2 regions of the Planococcus sp. 11815 genome follow, and region 2 is predicted to be linked to the other one. Evidence: a T-box and tRNA genes for the amino acid it is inferred to sense, from the RefSeq annotation. Region 2 holds a T-box; the other holds one or more tRNA genes.

Evidence for each region. The T-box of region 2 lies ahead of leuS (leucine--tRNA ligase). A T-box ahead of a tRNA ligase gene usually reads a tRNA of that ligase, here a tRNA-Leu.
Region 1: it has a tRNA-Leu gene. The T-box ahead of leuS (leucine--tRNA ligase) is inferred to sense a tRNA for this amino acid. The anticodon was not compared.

What each region holds. Positions count from the first base shown of each region.
Region 1 covers NZ_CP096991.1:554,728-564,853, forward strand. Annotated here, with positions in the region: gene rsbW (anti-sigma B factor RsbW) at 1-330, shown strand, start outside; gene sigB (RNA polymerase sigma factor SigB) at 308-1,090, shown strand; gene M1Q06_RS02935 (PP2C family serine/threonine-protein phosphatase) at 1,090-1,689, shown strand; gene M1Q06_RS02940 (Tex family protein) at 1,790-3,970, shown strand; gene M1Q06_RS02945 (SprT family protein) at 3,972-4,436, shown strand; tRNA gene M1Q06_RS02950 (tRNA-Asn) at 4,800-4,874, shown strand; tRNA gene M1Q06_RS02955 (tRNA-Glu) at 4,882-4,956, shown strand; tRNA gene M1Q06_RS02960 (tRNA-Met) at 5,025-5,101, shown strand; tRNA gene M1Q06_RS02965 (tRNA-Asp) at 5,105-5,180, shown strand; tRNA gene M1Q06_RS02970 (tRNA-Gln) at 5,190-5,264, shown strand; tRNA gene M1Q06_RS02975 (tRNA-Leu) at 5,366-5,451, shown strand; tRNA gene M1Q06_RS02980 (tRNA-Arg) at 5,469-5,545, shown strand; tRNA gene M1Q06_RS02985 (tRNA-Gly) at 5,565-5,638, shown strand; rRNA gene M1Q06_RS02990 (16S ribosomal RNA) at 5,795-7,345, shown strand; rRNA gene M1Q06_RS02995 (23S ribosomal RNA) at 7,533-10,126, shown strand, end outside.
Region 2 covers NZ_CP096991.1:1,260,304-1,270,429, reverse strand. Annotated here, with positions in the region: gene M1Q06_RS06525 (DeoR family transcriptional regulator) at 125-346, shown strand; gene M1Q06_RS06520 (pseudouridine synthase) at 376-1,089, opposite strand; gene M1Q06_RS06515 (putative polysaccharide biosynthesis protein) at 1,101-2,705, opposite strand; gene M1Q06_RS06510 (NAD(P)/FAD-dependent oxidoreductase) at 2,837-4,123, shown strand; gene leuS (leucine--tRNA ligase) at 4,873-7,284, opposite strand; T-box leader at 7,373-7,568, opposite strand; gene M1Q06_RS06500 (3-oxoacid CoA-transferase subunit B) at 7,613-8,266, opposite strand; gene M1Q06_RS06495 (CoA transferase subunit A) at 8,285-8,971, opposite strand; gene M1Q06_RS06490 (TIGR01212 family radical SAM protein) at 9,145-10,098, shown strand; gene M1Q06_RS06485 (class I SAM-dependent methyltransferase) at 10,095-10,126, shown strand, end outside.

The sequences.
Region 1 (10,126 bases), 710 kb from region 2:
GAAGCAGTGACAAACGCCGTCCAACACGCTTATTCAGAAGGCGAAGAAGGCGAAGTTGTCATCGGGTGTGCATTATATGAAGATAAAATCGAAATCATGGTAGCCGACCACGGCCAAAGCTTCAACTTTGAAGAAACCAAAGCAAAAGTGGGCCCTTATCACGATCAGGAAGAAGGAGCGTTCCTGCGCGAAGGAGGTCTCGGCCTGTATTTGATCGAAACGCTTATGGATGAAGTGAAAGTACATCATCAGGAAGGCGTTACTGTCTTTATGACCAAGCATGTTGAAGGAGAGCGGGTGGAAGAGGATGTCGAAACAATCTCATCCTAATCAGCCAACGAAAGAACAGGTACTGGAATGGATTGAAGCTTATCAAAAAACAGAGGACGAGGAAGCACAGACAAACCTTGTCCTTAATTACCGCCGTCTCGTGGAATCGATTGCCCGCAAGTATTCAAACGGCAAATCATACCACGAAGACATCGCACAAGTGGGCATGCTTGGCTTGCTCGGTGCGATCCGGCGCTACGATCCATCCTATGGCCGCAGCTTCGAAGCTTTCGCGGTGCCGACCATCATCGGCGAAATCAAGCGCTTTTTGCGTGACAAAACATGGGCTATCCATGTACCGCGCCGCATAAAAGAACTGGGGCCGCGCATCAAAGCGACGGTTGAAGTGTTGACAACAGAACTTCAGCGTTCCCCACAAGTGTGGGAAATCGCTGAATATCTGGATGTGGATGAAGACGACGTTTTGGAAGCGATGGAGATGGGCAAAAGCTATCAAGCGCTTTCCATGGACCATTCTCTCGAGGCGGATTCGGACGGCAGTACGGTTACATTGTTTGACGTAGTCGGCCAAGAAGATGATGGATACGAAAAAGCGGATCAGCGCATGCTCGTGGCGGAAGCGATGAATGTCCTTTCCGATCGGGAAAAGCAGATCATCCAATACACCTACATAGAGCAGCTGAGCCAGAAGGAAGCGGGCGACCGCCTGGGTATTTCCCAGATGCACGTTTCGCGCCTTCAACGAAAAGCCATCAAAAAGCTTCAGGAAGCCATTTTGGCCGCCGGCGGGGTTTCCTAGTGGAAGAAATTCGCCATGAAAATGTGGAAGCCTATGCCTACAACGCAGCAAAAAAAGGGAATTACGAATCTGGCGACAGTTATTTCACTGTATTGACGGATGAATACTTTATTTGCTCCGTAGCCGATGGTTTGGGAAGTGGGCCTGTAGCACGCGAATCGTCACAGGTCATCCCGCAAATCCTGAAAGAATATCATCATGAGACAATCGATCAATTGATGAATCGCTTTAATGGTTTAATGATGCAAAAACGTGGCGCAGCGGTCGCTATTTTTAAAGTAGACTTTAAGAAACGCACCTTGGAGTACAGTTGTGTCGGCAATATCCGTTTCTATCTTTATAGAAGAGAAACGGACGAAGTGATTTATCCGCTACCTGTAATGGGCTATCTCTCGGGAAGGCCCCAAAAGCTGAAAACCCAGCTTTACACGTATTTGGAAAATGACTTGTTCCTGATTCACTCAGATGGCGTGGATTTACGTAATCCAAAAGCGATGATGAGAAGAGCGGGAGCACCGAAACGGCTGTACGAAGATATTCTTGCGTCCATTCAAACAGGCGACGATGCTACATTAATTTCAGGAAGCCTTCTCCATTAGGGAGAGGCTTCTTTTTTTATGGAAAAAGCAATGTAGTGGCTTGTTTCTCTCATTATCAACAGGCATGTTAAAATAGAGAAGCAGAAAGGAAGTGCATACAATGGATACTCAGCAATTGCACGCATTGATCGCCAAGGATGCCGGCGTTAAACCAGATCAGGCAAAACAAGTCATTGAACTTCTTGAAGGTGGCAACACGGTGCCTTTTATCGCTCGTTACCGAAAAGAAGCGACTGGTTCATTGGATGAAGTCCAGATAAAGGCAGTAGAAGATCGTTATACATATATCCAGAATTTGGAACAAAGAAAAACAGATGTGATCCGTTCAATTGAAGAACAGGAACAACTGACTCCCGAGCTTGAAAAAGCCATCAAAGGAGCCACTGTGCTTCAAAGAGTAGAAGATTTATACCGCCCATATAAACAAAAACGCCGCACGAAAGCGATCATCGCAAAAGAAAAAGGGCTGCAGGGACTGGCAGATTGGCTTTTGAAACCAGGAAAAGAGCAGATCAAAACGGTAACGGAACAGTATATCAGTGTTGAAAAGGGTGTTGAAACAGCGGAAGAAGCGCTTGCAGGAGCACAGGATATTTTAGCTGAGCTTTTTGCGGATGATCCGGATATCCGTGAAAAAGCTCGTCGCATGACTCGCGATAATGGTTTGCTGGAGACGGCCGCCAAAAAAGGCCACGAAGACGAGAAACAAGTCTTTCAAATGTATTATGAATACAGCGAAGCGATCAAAAAGATTGTCCCGCACCGTATACTCGCCATCAACCGCGGCGAAAAAGAGGGTGTGTTGAGAGTAACAGTCACACCTCCAGTCGACCGAATCATTCGTTTAATGAAAGATAAATGGATGAAAATGGGTAGTCCTGCCGCGAAAGAAGTCGAAGCAGCCATAGAAGACAGCTACAAACGCCTGATCCAGCCATCTATTGAACGCGAAATCCGTACGGAACTAAGTGAAAAAGGTGAAACGCAGGCCATACACATTTTTTCGGAAAACCTTCGCAATCTGTTATTGCAGCCTCCGATGAAAGATAAAATGGTGCTCGGTATTGACCCGGCGTACCGCACAGGCTGCAAATTGGCTGTGATAGATGAGACCGGGAAACTACTAGAAGTGGCGGTCATTTATCCGCATCCCCCAAAATCCGATCAAAAAGGCGCGAAGAAAATCTTACAGCGTCTAACGGACAACTACCCAATTGAAATCATGGCAATCGGAAATGGCACCGCGTCACGTGAAACCGAACAATTCATTGCCGATTTTCTTGGGGAAACTGCGAACAAAGCATCATATGTCATCGTCAACGAAGCAGGTGCCAGTGTGTACTCGGCATCCGAGGTAGCCCGCGCAGAGTTTCCGGACTTACAAGTCGAAGAACGCAGTGCAGCTTCTATCGCCCGCCGTCTCCAAGACCCGCTTTCGGAACTCGTGAAGATAGACCCGAAAGCTGTAGGCGTTGGGCAATACCAACACGACGTCTCGCAAAAAAAGTTGGCAGACCAATTGACCTTCGTTGTTGAGACCGCAGTCAACCAAGTCGGCGTAAATGTGAACTCTGCTTCAGCTTCTCTCCTTCAATACGTCGCCGGGCTCAGCAAGACCGTTGCTGAGAACATCATTAAAATGCGTGATGAGAATGGTCGTTTTACTTCCCGTGTCCAATTAAAGAAAATCCCTCGCCTCGGCGCCAAGACTTATGAACAAGCTGTCGGCTTCTTGCGCATAACAGAAGGGAAGAATCCGCTCGACGCTACCGGCATTCACCCAGAAAGTTATGAAGCTGCTGAGAGGATCCTCAAGTTGATCGATGCGGACAAAAAAATGATTGGCCGCCCAGAAATTCTCGCGAAGCTGGAAGACTTGGACCTCGAGGCATTGAGCCAGGAGTGGGAAGTCGGCAAAGTGACACTCAAAGACATTGTGGATGCGTTGAAGAAACCCTTCCGCGACCCGCGAGATGAGTTCCCTCAACCATTGCTGAAGAGTGACGTCTTAAAGATGGAAGACTTAACTCCCGGCATGGAAGTGCAAGGAACGGTGCGCAACGTCGTCGATTTCGGAGCTTTCGTCGACATTGGCGTGAAACAGGATGGGTTGGTCCATATCTCTAAATTGAAAAAGGGGTTTGTTAAACATCCGCTTGATGTCGTGGCAGTCGGAGATATCGTTACCGTATGGGTCGATCAGGTCGAAAAACAAAAAGGCCGGATCGCTTTGACGATGCTGCCGCCAAAAGAACAACAACCGGATTTTCAGGAGAGATAAGATGACGAACGAAGAATTGACGAAGTTGATTGCAGAGATTTCCCGCGACACCTTCGGAAAATCATTCCGCCATCAAGGCGTGTTCAACAAACGCCTCCGGACAACAGGGGGCCGTTACTTACTGGGTTCACATAACATTGAAATCAACCCGGCTTCATATGAGAAGTTCGGCGGTGATGAACTGACGGGCATCATTAAGCATGAGCTGTGCCATTATCACCTCCATCTTGAAGGAAAAGGATACAAGCATCGGGACAAGGATTTCCGAGAGTTACTACAAGAGACAGGGGCTCCGCGCTTTTGTTCTCTTCTTGTAGAGAAGCGGCGGAAGACAACTGGCTTTCATCTGTATGAATGCATCTCTTGCAAAACGGAATTTCCAAGAAAGATCCGTATGAACACTGCCAAGTACAGATGCGGACGCTGCAGCGGCAAGCTGCGGGTGAAAAGAGAAAAGAGTTTATAGAAGAAAGAGCCGCTGATGAAGCGGCTCTTCTTTTATGTCTAGCAGCTTGCGGTAAAGTTACACTAGACGGAAATGAGCAAAAGAAAATACTGTGATTCGTATTCATATAGAAGAAGAGTAAACGGGGGCAAGGGTCACCCGCCGTTCATTCTAATCAAACCTTCATAGGTTCTCGGCCGTTCAGAGTCTTTCGGCAAACTAGTAAAGTGGGCCAACTAATTGTTCTCTGAGCTTAATCGTTTGAAGTATATTGCTAAACGAAACACTGACCTCAAATTAAAATATAAAATGATGAATAAAAGTATTGACGATTCTTGTAAGGCTCTTTATAATAGAAAAAGTCGACAAGTACTTAAACATTATTCCGAAGTAGCTCAGTGGTAGAGCACCGCACTGTTAATGCGATGGTCGTAGGTTCGAGTCCTACCTTCGGAGCCATTTAATTGGCCCCTTGGTCAAGCGGTTAAGACACCGCCCTTTCACGGCGGTAACACGGGTTCGAATCCCGTAGGGGTCACCATACATATATTGAATTACTTTTTCTAATATAATACTTGTGTGCGGTACAATTGAAAATATTATTATTGTCGCGGGGTGGAGCAGTTCGGTAGCTCGTTGGGCTCATAACCCAAAGGTCGCAGGTTCAAATCCTGCCCCCGCAACCAAATGGTCCCGTGGTGTAGCGGTTAACATGCCTGCCTGTCACGCAGGAGATCGCCGGTTCGATCCCGGTCGGGACCGCCATTTTTTCAATGGGGTATAGCCAAGCGGTAAGGCAACGGGTTTTGATCCCGTCATGCCCTGGTTCGAATCCAGGTACCCCAGCCAATTTTAGGGTTACTGAGACGAACTTCAACTTGAATGATTAGTTCTTGACAAAGAAGAACTGAAGTTATATAATAGAATTTGTCTCAAAAAATATATTATTTGCGGTCGTGGCGGAATGGCAGACGCGCTAGGTTGAGGGCCTAGTGGGAGAAATCCCGTGGAAGTTCGACTCTTCTCGGCCGCACCATACATATTCAATTACTTGCGCCCGTAGCTCAATTGGATAGAGTACTTGACTACGAATCAAGCGGTTAGAGGTTCGAGTCCTCTCGGGCGCGCCATTTATCTTCTATATAATATGCGGGTGTAGTTTAGTGGTAAAACCTCAGCCTTCCAAGCTGATGATGAGGGTTCGATTCCCTTCACCCGCTCCAACATTATTTTTGAACCTTGAAAACTGAACAGCAAAACGTCAACAATACAGCCGTGAGTGATCGCGGCAAACGTACTGATCAGCTTCGGCAGATCAAGCGAATCGCGCGTCTTTCGAGACGGCGATGCGCCAGCAGTATTGAGCAATCAACTACTCTATAATGGAGAGTTTGATCCTGGCTCAGGACGAACGCTGGCGGCGTGCCTAATACATGCAAGTCGAGCGGAACCATTGGAGCTTGCTCCTTTGGTTTAGCGGCGGACGGGTGAGTAACACGTGGGCAACCTGCCCTGCAGATCGGGATAACTCCGGGAAACCGGTGCTAATACCGAATAGTTTGCGGCCTCTCATGAGGCTGCACGGAAAGACGGTTTCGGCTGTCACTGCAGGATGGGCCCGCGGCGCATTAGCTAGTTGGTGAGGTAACGGCTCACCAAGGCCACGATGCGTAGCCGACCTGAGAGGGTGATCGGCCACACTGGGACTGAGACACGGCCCAGACTCCTACGGGAGGCAGCAGTAGGGAATCTTCCGCAATGGACGAAAGTCTGACGGAGCAACGCCGCGTGAGTGAAGAAGGTTTTCGGATCGTAAAACTCTGTTGTGAGGGAAGAACAAGTACCAACTAACTACTGGTACCTTGACGGTACCTCACCAGAAAGCCACGGCTAACTACGTGCCAGCAGCCGCGGTAATACGTAGGTGGCAAGCGTTGTCCGGAATTATTGGGCGTAAAGCGCGCGCAGGCGGTCCTTTAAGTCTGATGTGAAAGCCCACGGCTCAACCGTGGAGGGTCATTGGAAACTGGGGGACTTGAGTGCAGAAGAGGAAAGTGGAATTCCACGTGTAGCGGTGAAATGCGTAGAGATGTGGAGGAACACCAGTGGCGAAGGCGACTTTCTGGTCTGTAACTGACGCTGAGGCGCGAAAGCGTGGGGAGCAAACAGGATTAGATACCCTGGTAGTCCACGCCGTAAACGATGAGTGCTAAGTGTTAGGGGGTTTCCGCCCCTTAGTGCTGCAGCTAACGCATTAAGCACTCCGCCTGGGGAGTACGGCCGCAAGGCTGAAACTCAAAGGAATTGACGGGGGCCCGCACAAGCGGTGGAGCATGTGGTTTAATTCGAAGCAACGCGAAGAACCTTACCAGGTCTTGACATCCCGCTGACCGCCTAGGAGACTAGGCTTTCCCTTCGGGGACAGCGGTGACAGGTGGTGCATGGTTGTCGTCAGCTCGTGTCGTGAGATGTTGGGTTAAGTCCCGCAACGAGCGCAACCCTTGATCTTAGTTGCCAGCATTCAGTTGGGCACTCTAAGGTGACTGCCGGTGACAAACCGGAGGAAGGTGGGGATGACGTCAAATCATCATGCCCCTTATGACCTGGGCTACACACGTGCTACAATGGACGGTACAAAGGGCTGCAAACCCGCGAGGGGGAGCCAATCCCAGAAAACCGTTCTCAGTTCGGATTGCAGGCTGCAACTCGCCTGCATGAAGCCGGAATCGCTAGTAATCGCGGATCAGCATGCCGCGGTGAATACGTTCCCGGGCCTTGTACACACCGCCCGTCACACCACGAGAGTTTGTAACACCCGAAGTCGGTGGGGTAACCCTTACGGGAGCCAGCCGCCGAAGGTGGGACAGATGATTGGGGTGAAGTCGTAACAAGGTAGCCGTATCGGAAGGTGCGGCTGGATCACCTCCTTTCTAAGGATTATATCGGAACCGATCTTCGGATCGGGTTGACGTTTTGCGTTCAGTTTTGAAGGTTCACTCCGCAAGGATTGACTTTCAAACTTGTTCTTTGAAAACTGGATAGATCGACATTGATTAAGAAACAAGCATCAAGTAGCGTGATCGCTTTGCGATCAACTTATTTTTTTTGACCCTCAGTGGTTAAGTTAATAAGGGCGCACGGTGGATGCCTTGGCACTAGGAGCCGAAGAAGGACGGCACTAACACCGATATGCCTCGGGGAGCTGTAAGTGAGCTGTGATCCGGGGATTTCCGAATGGGGAAACCCACTGTTCGTAATGGAGCAGTATCCATGTGTGAATACATAGCACATGAGAAGGCAGACTCAGGGAACTGAAACATCTAAGTACCTGAAGGAAGAGAAAGCAAATGCGATTCCCCAAGTAGCGGCGAGCGAAACGGGATCAGCCCAAACCAGAAGGCTTGCCTTCTGGGGTTGTAGGACACTCTATACGGAGTTACAAAGGAACGGATTAAGCGAAGCGACCTGGAACGGTCCGCAAGACAGGGTAATAGCCCCGTAGCTGAAAGTTCGTTCCCTCCAGAGTGGATCCTGAGTACGGCGGAACACGAGAAATTCCGTCGGAATCCGGGAGGACCATCTCCCAAGGCTAAATACTCCCTAGTGACCGATAGTGAACCAGTACCGTGAGGGAAAGGTGAAAAGCACCCCGGAAGGGGAGTGAAATAGATCCTGAAACCGTGTGCCTACAAGTAGTTAGAGCCCGTTAATGGGTGATAGCGTGCCTTTTGTAGAATGAACCGGCGAGTTACGATTGCATGCAAGGTTAAGGTGAGAAGCCGGAGCCGCAGCGAAAGCGAGTCTGAATAGGGCGAGTGAGTATGCAGTTGTAGACCCGAAACCAGGTGATCTACCCATGTCCAGGGTGAAGGTAAGGTAACACTTACTGGAGGCCCGAACCCACGCACGTTGAAAAGTGCGGGGATGAGGTGTGGGTAGCGGAGAAATTCCAATCGAACCTGGAGATAGCTGGTTCTCTCCGAAATAGCTTTAGGGCTAGCCTCAAGAAGAGAATCCTGGAGGTAGAGCACTGTTTGGACTAGGGGCCCATCCCGGGTTACCGAATTCAGACAAACTCCGAATGCCAGTGATTTATGCTTGGGAGTCAGACTGCGAGTGATAAGATCCGTAGTCAAGAGGGAAACAGCCCAGACCACCAGCTAAGGTCCCCAAATATCCGTTAAGTGGAAAAGGATGTGGCGTTGCTTAGACAACCAGGATGTTGGCTTAGAAGCAGCCATCATTTAAAGAGTGCGTAATAGCTCACTGGTCGAGTGACACTGCGCCGAAAATGTACCGGGGCTAAACGGATTACCGAAGCTGTGGATGGACATCGTAGATGTCCGTGGTAGGAGAGCGTTCTAAGGGCGTTGAAGTCAGACCGGAAGGACTGGTGGAGCGCTTAGAAGTGAGAATGCCGGTATGAGTAACGAAAGACGGGTGAGAATCCCGTCCACCGAATGCCTAAGGTTTCCTGAGGAAGGCTCGTCCGCTCAGGGTTAGTCGGGACCTAAGTCGAGGCCGATAGGCGTAGACGATGGACAACAGGTTGATATTCCTGTACCACCTCCCCGCCGTTTGAGTAATGGGGGGACGCAGAAGGATAGGGTGAGCGTGCCGTTGGTTGTGCACGTCCAAGTTGTGAGATGAGAAACGAGGCAAATCCCGTTTCTATGTACATCAAGCAGTGATGGCAAGAGGTTTAACCTCAGAGTCCCTGATTTCACACTGCCAAGAAAAGCCTCTAGCGAGGCGGGAGGTGCCCGTACCGCAAACCGACACAGGTAGGCGAGAAGAGAATTCTAAGGTGAGCGAGTGAACTCTCGTTAAGGAACTCGGCAAAATGACCCCGTAACTTCGGGAGAAGGGGTGCTCTGGTAGGGTGTTAAAGCCCGAGAGAGCCGCAGTGAATAGGCCCAGGCGACTGTTTAGCAAAAACACAGGTCTCTGCAAAACCGTAAGGTGACGTATAGGGGCTGACGCCTGCCCGGTGCTGGAAGGTTAAGGGGAGTGCTTAGCGCAAGCGAAGGTGCGAACCGAAGCCCCAGTAAACGGCGGCCGTAACTATAACGGTCCTAAGGTAGCGAAATTCCTTGTCGGGTAAGTTCCGACCCGCACGAAAGGCGTAACGATCTGGGCACTGTCTCAACGAGAGACTCGGTGAAATTATAGTACCTGTGAAGATGCAGGTTACCCGCGACAGGACGGAAAGACCCCGTGGAGCTTTACTGTAGCCTGATATTGAATTTTGGTGCAACTTGTACAGGATAGGTAGGAGCCAGAGAACCCGGAGCGCCAGCTTCGGGGGAGGCGTCGGTGGGATACTACCCTGGTTGTATTGAACTTCTAACCCACAAGCCTTAGCGGCTTGGGCGACAGTGTCAGGCGGGCAGTTTGACTGGGGCGGTCGCCTCCTAAAGAGTAACGGAGGCGCTCAAAGGTTCCCTCAGAATGGTTGGAAATCATTCGCAGAGTGTAAAGGCACAAGGGAGCTTGACTGCGAGACGGACAGGTCGAGCAGGGTCGAAAGACGGACTTAGTGATCCGGTGGTTCCGCATGGAAGGGCCATCGCTCAACGGATAAAAGCTACCCCGGGGATAACAGGCTTATCTCCCCCAAGAGTCCACATCGACGGGGAGGTTTGGCACCTCGATGTCGGCTCATCGCATCCTGGGGCTGTAGTCGGTCCCAAGGGTTGGGCTGTTCGCCC
Region 2 (10,126 bases):
TGACGGATTTTCTAAAAAAAGGAGCTGTCTACCGCTATTATTCCTTAATCGCTGTATACACCACACTCACGCGTCCGCTAGTCTTTGCCATTGGTACTAAAGATGAAGGAGTGGTTCTTAACTTATGAAACCCACAACTGACCGCATGCTCATTCGAATCAAAGACATGTACAAGTACATTCTCGAGAACGGGACTGTGACCACACAGGATCTGGTCGATGAATTCGGCATCACTCCTCGCACCATTCAAAGGGATTTGAATGTGTTGGCCTTTAACGAACTGATAGAAAGCCCAGTTCGGGGCAAATGGACAACGACGGAGAAAAAAGTCAAAATGACGTCTTGAAAACAAAGAAAATGACCGCAAAATTGCGGTCATTTTCTTTGTTTTAATTTAGTTAATTCATCTTCCGTCAATTCGCGGTATTCCCCTAAAGCAAGCGTTTCATCCAGCGGGAGCGGGCCCATCGCCAAACGCTTCAAAAATACCACTTGCTTGTTCACGCTTTCGAACATGCGCTTGACCTGGTGGAATTTGCCTTCCGTAATGGTCAATTCGATTTCGGATTCTTCCCCGCTGCGTAAAATGTTCAGCTGTGCAGGCTTTGTCTCGTAACCATCATCAAGCACGACGCCTAGTTTGAACGCTTCTATATCTTCATCCGTTACGGGGCTGTTGATTCTCGCATAATAGGTTTTATCGACATGCTTTTTCGGCGACAATAGCTCGTGTGCCAATTTGCCGTCGTTGGTGATCAGCAGCAGCCCTTCCGTATCTTTATCGAGGCGCCCGACCGGAAACGGTTCGAAGCGCTGCTCGTATTCTGTCAGCAAATCGATGACGGTTTCATCAAAGCGGTCTTCTGTCGCTGAAATGACGCCTTGCGGTTTGTTCATCATCAAGTAGATAAACTCCCGGTAGACGACCGGTTCACCAGCGACCGAGATTTCATCTGTTTTCTCATCGACATGAAACTTCGGATCGCGTACCGTTTCGCCGTTCACTTCCACCGCTTTCGATTTCAGTAAGATTTTCACTTCTTTTCTTGAGCCGAATCCTGAATTCGACAACAATTTATCGATTCTCATATCTTTTCCTCCTAGAAGCCGAAGCGTCTTGTAATGCGCGTAATTCTCGCGCCGAGCAGCTTCTGGGCAAGCCCTGTCTTCAAGCTGAGGTATCCGTAGACAATAGCGCCCACTCCACCGATCAGGATGATGCGGATCATCGACAAGAATTTATTATCCATGCCGATAATATAATCGAGGCCGTTCATTGCAAAATACACAGCGAACGCCATGACGGCATTCAAGATGAGAATGAGCAAAATGCGGCGGAAGACCATTTTCGAGCGGTAATTCATCGTCTTCGAAATGACGATCATGTTCATCGTAATCGCGACCACGTAGCCGATGATCGTTGCAGCAATCGCACCGTCCGTCTCGAACCACATGATCAGCGGCGTATTTAGCAATGCCTTCAGCCCGAGGCCGATCAGCAAGTTGATGATGATCCATTTTTGTTTATTGATGCCCTGCAAGATCGATGCTGTCACCGGGAATGCGGCAAACAAGATCGCGACCGGCAAATAATGCGCCAAAATCTCAGAACCGATATCACTGACTTTGTAGAACACGTGATACAGCTCATCCGACAGCATCGTCATGCCGATGACTGCAGGCAAGGTCAAGAACAAGATCAACTGGAACGACTGATCCAATGTTTTGGTTACTTGCAAGTGTTCGTTGCGCGTGAAATGCTTCGTGATGAGCGGGATGAGCGCCATCGAGAAGCCTGTCGCGAGCATGACCGGGATCATGACCAGTTTATGGGCAGTCAAATTCAAGATCCCGAGAAGGTCCGTCTCCATAATATTATTGCCGGCTGCCATTGCCCGGTTGAAGGTCATCAAATCGACGAACTGGAACAAGGGATTGGCGATGCCGAGGAAAATGACCGGCACAGCGTACAACAGGATTTCGCGGTACATATCACGCAACCGCACGTCGTAGGATTCAACGGATGTTGCAAGCAAGTGATTGTATTCCGGCTTCTTTTTGCGCCAGAAATAATACAAAGTGACAAGTCCGCCAAGCGCCCCGACTGCAGCCGACAAAACGGCGAACTGGATAGCGGTCTTCGGCGTGCCATCAAAGAGATAAATGACAGCGAACGCGCCGCCAAGCAGGAAGATTATGCGGACAATCTGTTCGATCAATTGCGACACGGCGGTCGGCATCATATAGTTATAGCCTTGGAAAAAGCCGCGCCATAGGCTCATGAACGGCACGACGATCAATGCGAAGCTGACCCAACGGATGGCGTCCGCGATATCGTTTACCGAATAGATGCGCTCGTCTTCCGAAATGGTGACGCGCGCAAGCGGTTCAGCCAGCAGATAAAGCGCCAAAAACGACACAATGCCCGTGACCATCATCGTCAGCAAGCCTGAGCGCAATAATCGCCTCCCGGTTTCGTAATCCCCGAGTGAATTGTATTTAGCCGTGAACTTGGAAAACGCGATCGGCGCACCGGATATCGCCAGTGCAAGCATCAAGTTGTACGGTATGTATGCATACTGGTAAAGTCCGATATTATCTGCTCCCACCATGCTGTAGAACGGGATGATATAGATGACGCCGAGCACTTTCGACAGAAATAAACCTAAAGTTAAAATGGCGGTACCTTTAATTAATGAGGACATTTTGCACTCCCTGACTTTGTTCAAAATAAAAAGCAATCTACACGATAGTTTACACCTATAGACAAAATTACTCAACGTGTTTTGCCTCATCGTGTATACTGAAAAGAAAAACGAAAGTGAGTTTTTATTATATGTATGACATCATCATCATCGGCGGAGGCCCTTCCGGCTTGATGGCTTCCATCGCCGCCGCTTCGAACGGCAAGCGTGTGCTGCTCGTCGAAAAAGGCAAAAAGCTCGGCAAGAAATTGATCATCTCCGGCGGCGGCCGCTGTAATGTGACCAACCGCCTGCCGTTGGAAGAAATCGTCCGCCACATTCCCGGGAATGGCCGTTTCATGTACAGCCCGTTTTCAGTCTTCAATAATGAAGACATCATCGAGTTTTTCGAAAACCTCGGCGTGGCGTTAAAAGAAGAAGACCACGGCCGCATGTTCCCTGTGTCAAACCGCGCACAAGACGTGGCGGATGCGATGTTTGGCGAGATGGATCGGCTCGGCGTCGAGCGAAAACTCGATTCCCCCGTCAAAAGCTTATTGATGAACGACGATAAAGTGACCGGCATCCGCCTGCACTCTGGCGAAGAGTTCGAATCGCACGCAGTCGTCGTGGCAGTCGGCGGAAAAGCGGTGCCGCAAACCGGATCGACCGGAGACGGCTACCCGTGGGCAGAAAAAGCGGGACACACGGTCACCGACCTCTATCCGACGGAAGTTCCTTTGTTGTCGAATGAACCGTTCATCAAATCACGCGACCTGCAAGGGCTTGCCCTGCGCGATGTCGCTGTCACGGTGCTCAACAAGAAAAACAAAGCGCTCGTCACGCACCAGATGGACATGCTGTTCACCCATTTCGGGCTGAGCGGGCCTGCCATCCTGCGCTGCAGCCAGTACGTCGTCAAGGAAATGAAGAAAAATGGCGGCCAAGCGGTCACCGTCCGCATCAATTCCATGCCGAATGACAACGCGGAATCGGCTTTCCAGCTGCTTCATAAATTGATGAAAGACGAACCGAAAAAAGCGTTGAAAAATGTCTGGAAAGGTTTGGCCCAGGAACGCTGGCTATTGTTCCTGTTGGACCGTGCAGGCATCGACCCGCAATTGACAGGCGCAGAATTGCCATCGGATAAAGTCCGTACACTCGCTGCTGAAATGACTGCATTTACGATGACTGTTTCCGGCACGCAGCCAATTGAGAAAGCATTTGTTACAGGCGGCGGCGTGTCGATCAAGGAAATCGAGCCGAAGACGATGCATTCGAAGAAAAAGCCTGGCTTGTTCTTCTGCGGCGAGATCCTCGACATCCACGGCTACACCGGCGGCTATAATATCACGTCCGCCCTTGTCACCGGACACGTCGCAGGAAAAAACGCAGCCGAGTTCGCTGCTTCTTATCAAACCGAAAGCCCCATTACTTAAGCAATGGGCTTTTTTCTTTGGAATGAAATTGAAAGGGCAAATGAGAACTCACTTCTTAAAGTAGACAGAATCAAAGATAGCGGGAGTTTTCTTGTAAAGATGTTACTGAACATTGAAGTAAGTTTCTTCTTTGTATTCGCCACCTTGCTTTGGATTGGCCTCTTGCAGGAAGCCAGGAAGACCACCTGTCTTCCTGGCTTCCCCTTGGCGCTCGGCGGCTGAGCGATTTCGTTGTGTGAAGACTGTTTAAGCAGATCTACTTCTTTAGGTAGTTGCCGGCTAGTGGGGAAATCGCTTCCCAAGAAGCGGTCGAACAGCATGTTGTTGCATTTAGTGAGGGGTAACCAGCGACATGTTTTTCAGCATGAAACAAGTTGCAAAATATGATGCATTTCTACAAGGCTCATTAATTAAAGTCGAAAAAAGATCTCCCGCTCTAAAACTAGAGACGGAGTGGAAGGAGGCTGACGCCTGTGAGACCGCGCGGGCTGGCGAGACAAACGTGTCGCGCACTTTGCGACACGTTGGCTCAACACCCGCCCCACGGCAAGCAGCCCCCTGAAACGCAGTCGAATTGCGGAAGTTATTCTATTCACTTCATTTATCTTTCTGTCGCATCAACTGCATGACTCGCATCCTGCGAGCCCCAAGCAGCCATTGGAGTGCCGTCGAATAACAGAAACTATTTAATTCTCTAATTTAGTATCACAAAAAGCCGCCAGAGAAATTTCCCTGGCGGCTTTCATTATTTATCCTACAACGATATTAACCAATTTCCCTGGAATGGCGATGACTTTTCGTACTTGCTTGCCTTCTGCCGCCTTTTGGACGTGCTCGTCGGCGAGTGCCGCTTCTTCCAGTTGTTCTTTCGTGCTGTCTTTTGCGACAGTCAGCTTGCTTCTCACTTTGCCGTTCACTTGGACGACGATTTCAACTTCATCATCGACCAGTTTCGACTCATCATACGTCGGCCATGCTTCATACGTTACCGTCTCGCTATGGCCAAGTTTATTCCAAAGCTCTTCGGCCAAATGCGGCGCGATCGGCGACAGCATCTTCACGAAGCCTTCGATGTATTCTTTCGGCAAGCTGTCTGCTTTATACGCTTCATTGATGAATACCATCATTTGCGAAATAGCCGTATTGAAGCGAAGGCCGTCGAAGTCTTCGGTCACTTTCTTGACGGTCTGGTTGTAGACTTTCTCCAATTTGCCGTCATTTTGCTCGCTGACTTTGCTGGAAATCGCTCCGTCTTCAACCAATAAACGCCATACGCGGTCAAGGAAGCGGCGTGATCCGTCGAGCCCGTTCGTCGACCAGGCGATGGACGCTTCGAGCGGCCCCATGAACATTTCGTACATGCGCAGCGTATCCGCCCCGTGGCTTTCGATGATCTGGTCCGGGTTGACAACATTGCCCTTGGATTTCGACATTTTCTCATTGCCTTCGCCGAGGATCATTCCTTGGTTGAACAATTTCTGGAATGGTTCTTTTGTCGGCACGACGCCAAGATCGTACAGCACTTTATGCCAGAAACGCGCATACAATAAGTGAAGGACGGCGTGTTCCGCACCGCCGATGTAGACGTCAACCGGGAGCCAGCGTTTCAACAGTTCCGGATCTGCGATTGCTTCGTCGTTCGTCGGGTCGATAAAGCGCAGATAATACCAGCAGCTGCCGGCCCATTGCGGCATCGTGTTCGTTTCGCGGCGGCCTTTCATGCCGGTTTCAGGATGCGTGACATTGACCCATTCCTCGATATTGGCAAGCGGTGATTCGCCTGTACCGCTCGGCTTGATATCCGTGGTGACCGGAAGTTCGAGCGGCAGGTCTTTATCATCGACCGGAGACATCGTGCCGTCTTCCCAGTGGATGATCGGAATCGGCTCTCCCCAATAGCGTTGGCGGCTGAACAGCCAGTCGCGCAAGCGGTAAGTGATTTTCTTCTCGCCGACGCCTTGTTGCTCGAGCCAGTCGATCGCTTTTCCAATCGCTTCGGTTTTGTTCAAGCCGTCAAGGAAACCGGAATTGACGAGTTCGCCGTCGCCAGCATAGGCTTCTTCATCGATGTTGCCGCCTGAGACCACTTCGACAATCGGCAAGTCGAATTGTTTTGCGAACTCATAATCGCGTTCATCATGTGCCGGCACGGCCATGATCGCGCCGGTCCCGTATGTCGCGAGGACATAGTCGGCGATCCAGATCGGCATTTTCTCGCCGCTTGCCGGATTGACCGCATAAGCTCCAGTGAAGACGCCCGTTTTATCTTTTGCTAGATCGGTACGTTCCAAATCGCTTTTTGTTTTCACTTTATCGATATATTCAGCTACTGCTTCACTTTGTTCGGATGTCGTGATTTCCCCGACCAATTTATGCTCCGGGGCAAGCACTGCGTAAGTCGCGCCGAAAATCGTATCCGGGCGCGTCGTGAAGGCGCGGAAGGAAAGCCCTGTGCCATCGATCTTGAATTCAAGCTCCGCCCCTTCGGATTTGCCGATCCAGTTGCGCTGCATGTCCTTCAAGCTTTCCGGCCAGTCGAGTTCGTTCAAATCTTCCAGCAAACGGTCTGCGTATTCAGTGATCCGCAGCACCCATTGGCGCATCGGGCGGCGTTCGACCGGATGGCCCCCGCGCTCAGAAACCCCGTCGACCACTTCTTCATTGGCCAAGACGGTGCCGAGTGCCGGGCACCAGTTGACGGCCACTTCATCGACATACGCCAAGCCTTTATTGTAAAGCTGGATGAAAATCCACTGCGTCCATTTATAATAGTTCGGGTCGGTCGTGTTGATTTCACGGTCCCAATCATAGGAGAAGCCCAGTTCCTGGATTTGGCGCTTGAAGGTCTTGATATTTTTCGCCGTGAATTCCGCCGGGTCGTTTCCGGTATCGAGCGCGTATTGTTCTGCCGGCAATCCGAAGGCATCCCAGCCCATCGGATGCAGCACATCGTAGCCTTGCATGCGTTTTTGGCGGCTTAAGATATCGGTCGCCGTGTAGCCTTCCGGATGCCCGACGTGAAGCCCGGCGCCTGACGGATACGGGAACATATCAAGTGCATAGAATTTTTCCTTGCCCGGCGTGTTCTCCGTTTTGAAGGTTTTGTTTTCTTGCCAATGTTGCTGCCATTTCTTTTCGATTTCCTTGTGGTTAAAAGACATTTCCAATTTTCCTCCTCTAAATACAAGCGGATGTCCGCAAGCGTAGCAAGTTTTCAGCAAAATAAAAAATCCCGCCCCTTAAATTAAACTAAGGGACGGGATTCTTCCCGCGGTACCACCCAAATTAGCGCTCAGGCGCCCAACTTGATTCCTTAACGCGGAAAACGGCGCAATCGTTGCGCAGACTCCAAGGCGAGTTCAGACATCCTGCATGCCGGCTCGCACCATCCGCCGGCTCTCTTTAATGCATGAAATGTCCTACTGCTCCTCTTCACGGCCATTTGCTATTGATTTCATTTTAGCTGAGCGCTTGTTTTAATGCAATAGCTCAGTGTACTTTGACGCTATCGGTGTTCAAGTCGGCATCTGTTGCAGCGACAACGTCGTCGACCGAGAAGCCTTCGAACACTTCTTTCAAAACAAGTCCGGAATCCGCAACTTCAATCACTGCGCGTTCCGTGATGATCATATTGACGACCGCTTTTCCTGTAAGCGGCAATTCGCACGCTTTTTTGATTTTCGCTGAACCGTCTTTTGAGACATGGTCCATGATGACGATGACTTTCTTCGCTCCGTGCACGAGGTCCATCGCACCGCCCATGCCTTTGATCATTTTTCCTGGAATCATCCAGTTGGCCAAGTCGCCGTTTTCTGCGACTTCCATGCCGCCAAGAATCGCGACGTCGATATGCCCGCCGCGAATCATTGCGAAAGACTCAGCACTGGTGAAGAAAGCTGAACCCGGGATCGTCGTGACGGTTTCTTTACCGGCGTTGATCAAATCGGGATCGACTTGGTCTTCTGTCGGATACGGACCGATGCCGAGCAATCCGTTTTCGGACTGCAAGACGACTTGTTTATTATCGGAAATGAAGTTCGCGACCAAAGTCGGCATGCCGATGCCCAGGTTGACGTAATCTCCGTCGTTGATTTCTTTTTCCGCTCGTTTTGCGATTCGTTCTCTGATAGCCTGTTTGTCCACTTCTGTCCCCACCCTTTCTTAACGCGTCGTCAAACGCTCGATTCGTTTTTCTTGGTCTGCTTGCAGCAAGCCTTGTACGTAAATGCTCGGCGTTTGCACGTGGTTCGGGTCGATATCGCCGATTTCCACTACATGCTCGACTTCCGCAATCGTCACTTTCCCGGCAGCTGCCGCTAGCGGGTTGAAGTTCTGTGCAGTCTTGTTGTAGACGAGATTGCCCATTTTATCTGCAGTATGTGCACGGACCAGTGAGAAATCAGCTTTCAACGCCATTTCAAGCACGTGTTTCTTGCCATCGAATTCGCGGATTTCCTTGCCTTCAGCGACGGTCGTGCCGACGCCTGCCGGTGTGAAGAATGCTGGAATCCCGGCTCCGCCTGCGCGCATTTTTTCAGCGAGCGTGCCTTGAGGCGTGAGTTCCACTTCGATTTCGCCGGACAACACTTGGCGTTCGAATTCTTTGTTTTCGCCGACGTACGAGCCGATCATTTTCTTGATTTGCTTGTTTTTCAGCAATAAGCCAAGGCCCCATTCGTCGACCCCACAGTTATTGGAAATTATTGTTAAATCTTTTACCCCTTTATCGACAAGCGCCAGGATCAGCTGTTCTGGAATACCGACCAGCCCGAATCCTCCAACCATGATGGTGGCTCCGTCTTGTATCGGTTCGACTGCCTCTTTGGCAGAATTGTAAATCGGTTTCATCGCGCGTTTCCCCCTCTGCAACATTAACTGAATTTTGATTCAATAAAACGCTTCCATTAACAATTTAACCAAAACTCCATGGGAAACGCAACAAGGACAATGGGAGTACGATTTTTGTCGGCTTTTCGGCCGGCAACTGCGTGTTATAATGACAGCTAAGGAGTGGTTTTATTATGGACAATGAATTCCCCTTCCCGAGTGACGGGAAGCGTTATTATACATGGAACCGCCATTTGCGCGGGCAATTCGGCGAAAAAATCATGAAAATCTCGCTGGACGCCGGATTTGACTGCCCGAATCGCGACGGTACAGTCGCTTTTGGCGGCTGCACGTTTTGCTCGGTCGCCGGTTCCGGTGATTTTGCCGGAGACCGTGTCGACCCGATCCCTGTGCAATTCGAGCAGGTGAAAGCGAAAATGCACCGCAAATGGAAAGACGCCAAATACATCGCCTATTTTCAAGCCTATACGAATACCCATGCACCGATCGATGTCATCAAAAGACAATTCGAAGCGGCACTCGCACAGGAAAATGTGGTCGGCATCAGCATCGGCACACGGCCCGACTGCCTGCCGGATGAAGTCGTTGAATACTTAGCTGAACTCAATGAACGCACGTATTTATGGGTGGAACTCGGCCTGCAGACTGTCCATGAGCGCACTGCGCAGCTCATCAACCGTGCACATGATTTTGACACTTACAAAGAAGGCGTCGACAAACTGCGCGCACACGGCATCAATATATGCAGCCACATCATCAACGGCTTGCCGCTGGAAGACATAGACATGATGATGGAAACGGCACAGACAGTCGCAAAACTCGACGTCCAAGGAATCAAGATCCACCTGCTGCATCTGCTCCACGGTACGCCGATGGTTAAACAATATGAAAAAGGCATGCTCGATTTTATGGAAAAAGATGCCTATATCCAACTCGTCGCCGACCAGCTGGAAATCATCCCGCCCGATATGGTCGTCCAGCGCATCACCGGCGATGGCCCGATCGATTTGATGATCGGGCCGATGTGGAGCACGAATAAATGGGAAGTGCTAAACGGCATCGATAAAGAACTCGAAACCCGCGGCAGTTGGCAAGGCAAGCATTATGCGGGGAGTGTGGCATTATGACTTTGCAGCGCGTCTTGCCTTTCACCAA